2 regions of the Chryseobacterium sp. SNU WT5 genome follow, and region 1 is predicted to be linked to the other one. Evidence: riboswitches for the same ligand, from Rfam matches in the RefSeq annotation. Region 1 holds a riboswitch; the other holds the start of a gene.
The links. A riboswitch is a leader RNA that binds a small molecule or an ion and turns the genes downstream of it on or off. The one in region 1 is predicted to bind thiamine pyrophosphate.

Region 1 (3,213 bases):
TTTATCATAAACATAGCCATTGTTTACGTATTTTTTGTTTAAAACATTATTCACCAATAATTTTAAATCGATTTCGGTTCTTTTTAAATTTAAAGTATATTTTGCATTGAAATCCGTCAGGAAATAATCATTTAGTTTGAGGTTTTCATCATTGGTGTTGTCTAAGTATTGGCTTCCAACATATTGGTTCTGAATGCCTAAACTAAAATTAGCTGCTGGTGAATAGTTTAATAAAATATTACCGATAATATTTGGTGAAAATGAAATTGGAGTATTTCCAAGATTCTCGAATCCGGTTGTTGTCTTGTTTTTAAAATCAATGTTTTCATTCTTACTCAGCGTAAAATTCCCCGAAATGTTCCATTGATCAGAAAGCTTTGCAAGTGCTCCTACTTCAACACCCATGCGGTATCCATTCGCATTAGTTCTTATGGCAGAACCTATACTGTTAATTTCACCAGATAAAACCAACTGATCGCTGTATTTCATGTAATACAAATTGGTGGTAAAAGAGACTACACCAAAAGATTTTTCCAACCCAGCTTCAAAATCGTGAAGTCTTTCTGCCTTGACCCCAGGACTGGCGAAAAGGTCATCTCTATTGGGTTCACGATGAGCGTGTGCGTAAGAGAAAAATAGTTTGCCTGAATTTATTTTATAATTAACACCAGCTTTTGGATTAAAGAATAGCCAATTTCGTTCTAAGTTTACACCTTCACTATCTCCTTGCTGAATTATTTTAGTGTCGTAATTAATGTTTCTAAGCTGCAGATCCCCATACAATTCAAATTGATTTAATTTGATAATTGCTTTTGCAAAACCTGACAATTCGTTTTTTATAGATCGGTTCCGATAGTATTCGTGTTCTTTCACATTGGTAAGTTGTACGCCAGTTACATTGCCGAAATGTCTGCCATAATATTGGTTTCCAACAACTCCAAAATTTACATCGATATTATTAAATTTACCGTAAAGAGTAGAAACTGCTCCGTAGAAATCATTGTCTAACCATTTTTTTCTTATAAAATCAGACTTTGCTAGGGGAAGGCCATTTACTACTGGTATTTGTAGATTGTAATCGGCGAATTTAGCCGCCCATTGATCATTTTCATCGACTTGTTTGTAATTTTCATAATACCCTTTTCCATCGGTGTAATGAAAAGTAGTTTCTAAGTTCCAATTCGGATTAAGGTTTTGTTCCCACAATAATTGGTAATGATTTTGTCTGTAATTATCAGTTTCATTATCATAAAATTTCTTTTCACCAGTGGCAAGATCTTTATATTTGCCGGATCCATTAGTTCGAGGGTCCTTTTCATATTTCTCTTTGCTAATGCCGTTCCAAGCTTGGTAGGTTTTTTCCTTACCACCAAACGCCAATAGTCGAATTTTTGTTTTATTCTCTTCAAAAAGCGCCGAAAAATTATAGGAATTCAGATCCGAAAATGCCCGGTCAATATAACCATCAGAATGAATTTTGGTATATCTTCCCATCACAGAAAGGCGGTTGTTCCAGAATTTCCCGCTACCCGCTTCTGCGGAATACTTATAAGTGTTGAAAGATCCATAAGAATCGTCTGTTTTCAAATAGAATTCGTTCGCTGGGCTTTTGGTAATCACATTTACACTTGCTCCGAAAGCAGAAACTCCGTTTGATGAAGTACCAACCCCGCGCTGAATAATGATCTGAGAAGCAGAACTTGTTAAGTCACCCACATTTACAAAGAATGTTCCTTGAGATTCTGAATCATTGTAAGGAACGCCGTTCAGCATTACATTAATTGCTGTTCCACCAACTCCGCGAATTCTAAATCCAGTATAGCCAACACCATTTCCAGCATCAGAAGTCGAAATCACAGACATTTGATTTTTTAATAAAATCGGTAAATCCTGACCAAGGTTTTTTTGACCTAAATCTTTTTCGACATTAATGATTTCTTTGGTGACGGGCAGTCGTTTTAGAAAGTTGATGCTTTCAATTTCCTTCGTCTTGAGGGAATCTTGCACGGTGTTTTGTGCGAAGTAGAATGGACTTGCGATAAGTCCGAAAAAAATAAATCCTTTCATTCTTTTAATTTTTAAGATTAATTGAATAAAAGGGGTTTCGATTGTTATACGGTTTCGAATATCATTTGCATGATTTCGAATTGTCCCTAAACAGCATTACCTGTTCCAGGTTCATTGGGTATAATCTCAGCTTTTTATAGCACCCCTTTAATTTCTGGGTGCAAAACTACAAAAAGTTTTCGTTAATATGATCTATTATTGATGTCAACATAGTAGTGATTGATACCGTCTTTAGAAACTTCAAATAAACGGCCCAATTTCCAGCTGTAATTTCTTTTGATATCGGCATATTCAAAAGGTATTATTACTTTGCTATTCACATTGATGATGCCAAATTTATCATTTTTCACAGCAATGATCATTGGGTTTTTCAAATCATCACCTTCTAAAATGTGTAGATAATCATATTGCGGATAAATGGTAAATTGTCGAAAATCTGCTGGATTCTCAAATTTAGAATCCTCTATTATTCCATAAGAGCGATTCATAATATAGGCATGAAATAATTGCGCTTTGAATTCTGATGGACATTTTCCTAAATCCTCCTTTTTGAAGTGATATACTCTCCTGCCTTGGTCATTAATTCTGTAGTCTTCATCATTCAAACGTACGGATGCATATTTTTTTGTACCAAATTTCCGGACTTTATTATTCGGAGAATTTAAGAGATTACAATCTTCTGTAAAAAAGCCAACATTACTATAAATTGGTTGGATTATTATTTTGCCTTGCTGATTGGTGAATCCAGACTTGCGATCTTTCTTATACGGAATAAGAGCACATACAGAATCATTCAGTTTTACATGATCTAAATGTAGCGTGGGTTTTACGGAAGCAATTGGCTTTTTCGTAGTGTTTTTAGAAACAACTGATTTTTTCTGTGCGGAGAAAATGATAGAGGTGGTTAAAAGAAGAAAAGTGAAGAAGTTTTTCATTAGTAATTGAGCATGCCTGCAAAAATAAGAAATTATAAATTTCTTATAATAAAGAACAGAATGATGATTCCAGTGACAGTATAAATCGCTGTACTTCCAAATAAAATTTTTCTTGTTTTAGGATAAGAATATTTTAAGCCAAACCACTCAAATAAGATCCCTGTCAACACATAGGGAAGAGCGATAATAAATAACGGATTGTATGAAAACG
Region 2 (3,213 bases), 1.4 Mb from region 1:
TGACTTTAGCGATCGGAAACACCGCCAACGCACAGAAGATGGCTAAGAAAGAAAAAACAGTAATGGTTGGAGGAGCGCCAATGTACGCTACCAAAAACATTGTTGAAAATGCAGTAAATTCAAAAGACCACACCACGTTAGTTGCCGCTGTAAAAGCTGCCGGATTGGTAGAAACTTTATCGAGCAAAGGACCTTTCACGGTTTTCGCTCCAACCAATGCAGCTTTTGCGAAATTACCTGCCGGAACAGTAGAGATGTTGATAAAACCGGAAAACAAAGCAATGCTAACGAAAATATTAACCTATCACGTAGTTCCTGGAAAAATTTCTGGAAAAGACCTAATGACTTGGGTTAAGAAAAATAATGAAAAATACATGGCCAAAACCGTTCAGGGAGAAGAATTAACATTCTGGATGAAAGGTCAAAAATTATACGTTACAGATGCAAAAAACAATTCTGCCCAGATTACAATTGCAGATGTTAACCAATCAAATGGAGTTATACACGTAATCGATACCGTGTTAATGCCATAGTTTCATAGTTTTATTTTTAATGGTGCCACTTAGACTTCGGTTTAGGTGGCTTTTTTTGACCCTAAATTTATTGAATATTGAATTGCAATTTTTTATATCTTTAGTCTTTGTTAAAATTTTCTTCACTAATATAATTAAACTTATGAAAAAATTATTCGTTACTCTTTTCTTATCGTTTTCCCTTTGTGGGTTTTCGCAATTTAATGTTCCTACAGCTAGTCCGCGCCAGAAAGTAGAACAGCAATTCTCAATGACCAAAATTTCTGTTGATTACGGCAGACCTGGCATTAAAGGGAGAAAAGTTTTTGGTGAACTCGTTCCTTATGGAAAAGTTTGGCGTGCAGGTGCAAATAGTGCAACCAAAATAACTTTTGATCAAAATGTCAACTTCGGTGGGAAAGAGGTGATGGCAGGAACATACGGTTTATTCGTTATTCCTATGGAGAAAGATTGGAAAGTAATCTTAAATAAAGATGCCAATCAGTGGGGCGCTTATTCTTACGATGAGAAACTAAATATTGCAGACGTAACAGTTCCAGTTCAAAAATTAGCTGATAAACAAGAATGGTTTGAGATTTCTCTAAATCCAATTGATGCTCATTCTTCAGATCTGGTTTTTAAATGGGATATGACGAAAGTGGTAATTCCGGTAAAAGAAGCCAAACCCGAAATGGTTACAAAAATTATTGAGAAACTCAATGAAATTAAGCAGATTGAAAAAGATGCCGCAGCTAAAAAATAATTCAAAGTGAACTTCGGTTCACTTTTTTTATGGGATTACTTGTAGCGGTTATGATTGCTATATTTTCTAAAATTTAATCTTTCTTCTTTATAAAATGATAGAGAATATTCCAAAATGATTATTATCTTTGCGACACATCGGGGTGCCTTCTGGCTGAGATAATACCCGTATAACTTGCTCTGGTTAGGACCAGCGAAAGGAATGTAAGATCTTTTACAAAGAGATCCCGGTGGTAAAATATTATTTATGGAAAAAGAAATAAATAAAACCGCCCAATCCCAATTAATTTTTGATGGAATTCGCTCTTGGCAAGGACGTAAGGAATGGTTTTTCAACCGCCAATATACCGATCGGTATGAAGATTATTACGAAGGAAAATACAAACGTGCAGAAATTGAGCAAAAAGCTGTTATGGCTGCCTTAATCAAAGCTGATGTTCGAAATCAAACCCTTTTAGAATTTGGCTGTGGCACGACCCGATTCACCCGATGGTGGCACCAAATCGGTTTGGAAGCAACTGGCGGAGATATTTCTCCTTTCATGCTTTCGCAGGCTCTTTACCGCTGGGGTGGCGATCTTACCATGGCGGATGTTCATCATATGCCTTTCAAAGATCAAAGTTTTGATCTGCTGGTTTTCATGAATACTTTTGAATACTATCAAAATCCTGAGCAAGTAATTGCAGAAGCATCGCGCGTTTGTAAAAATGGCTTTGCAATGGGAATGATGAATAAGTTAACGCCCAAATTCATTCGCAGAAGAGTGCAGCAATCTTTTGGAGCGAATGAATACTATCGAACAGCCACTTTTTACACTCCAAAAACTTTAATAGACTTGCTCGAAAAAAATCTTCAACATCGTGAATTTGAAATTACGTGGATGTGTACAGGTTTACCCAAATGGTTTCCTGTAAAAGAATGGAAAATGCCTTACGGTGATTTTTTTGGCGTTTACGTAAAGTTTCTTGATGTATGAAAATAAATAATGATCTTATCAATAACACTTTATTAAATCAATTGGGATATCGGAATAAAAATGTTTTAAAAGGACCTTCTTTCGGTGTTGACAGTAGTTTAATAAAAATTTCGGACGAGTTAGAAATGGTCTCTGCAAGTGATCCATTATCGTATTTACCAAAATTGGGTCCCGAACTGTCTGCCTATTTATCTGTTCATTTAATTGCCAATGATATTGTGACTTCTGGTGTTTCACCACAATATTTTCAGATGGTTTTAAATTTACCCGAAGACATGACGGAAAAAGTATTCCAAGAATATTGGACCGCAATTCATTACGAGTGTGAAAAAAATAAAATCGCAATTACGGGCGGACATACCGGTTGGGTAATGGGACACAATTCTACCGTGAGTGGAGGAGGAACAATGTTCGCAATCGCGCCAAAAGGAAGTTTGTTGACGTCGGATCAAGCAGAAGTAGGAGACGTGATGTTGATGACTAAACACGCTGGAATTGCTTCTACGGCGATCTTAGGTTTGTATTTTCCTGAAACTTCAAAGAAACTTTTTAAAGGAGAAGAACCTTTCGATTTTCTTCAATTATTTCACCAAATAAGTGTGATGCGTGAAGGTTTACTCGCTGCGGAATTTAATAAGAAAAATCCAGGATCTGTAAAAGCGATGCATGATATAACGGAAGGTGGAGTACTAAACGCATTTGCCGAATTTTCGATTGCAGCCGGGATTCGGTGTGAATTGGATTTACGAAAAGTTCCAGTTTTAAAAGAGCAATGGAAGTTGTTGGATCAATTCAATCTTTCGCCTTTTGAAATTATTGGAGCAGGAAGTATGCTGATGAGCGTCAATCCCAGTAAAATTGAAGAATTACTGAATTTTTTAAATTTAAATGGAATTCAAGCAACGGTGATAGGATCTTTTCATAATAAAGAGCGTTCAACTTACAAAGACCTCAATGGAAATG

Region 2: linked by a shared signal. The riboswitch ahead of FNJ88_RS12000 (class I SAM-dependent methyltransferase) and the one ahead of FNJ88_RS05580 (TonB-dependent receptor) in region 1 are both predicted to bind thiamine pyrophosphate.

Annotation. Positions count from the first base shown of each region.
Region 1 covers NZ_CP041687.1:1,174,823-1,178,035, reverse strand. The annotation lists gene FNJ88_RS05580 (TonB-dependent receptor) at 1-2,067, opposite strand, end outside; TPP riboswitch at 2,134-2,224, opposite strand; gene FNJ88_RS05575 (WG repeat-containing protein) at 2,250-3,002, opposite strand; gene FNJ88_RS05570 (DUF2752 domain-containing protein) at 3,035-3,213, opposite strand, start outside.
Region 2 covers NZ_CP041687.1:2,539,049-2,542,261, forward strand. The annotation lists gene FNJ88_RS11990 (fasciclin domain-containing protein) at 1-533, shown strand, start outside; gene FNJ88_RS11995 (DUF2911 domain-containing protein) at 676-1,275, shown strand; TPP riboswitch at 1,404-1,493, shown strand; gene FNJ88_RS12000 (class I SAM-dependent methyltransferase) at 1,522-2,250, shown strand; gene FNJ88_RS12005 (AIR synthase-related protein) at 2,247-3,213, shown strand, end outside.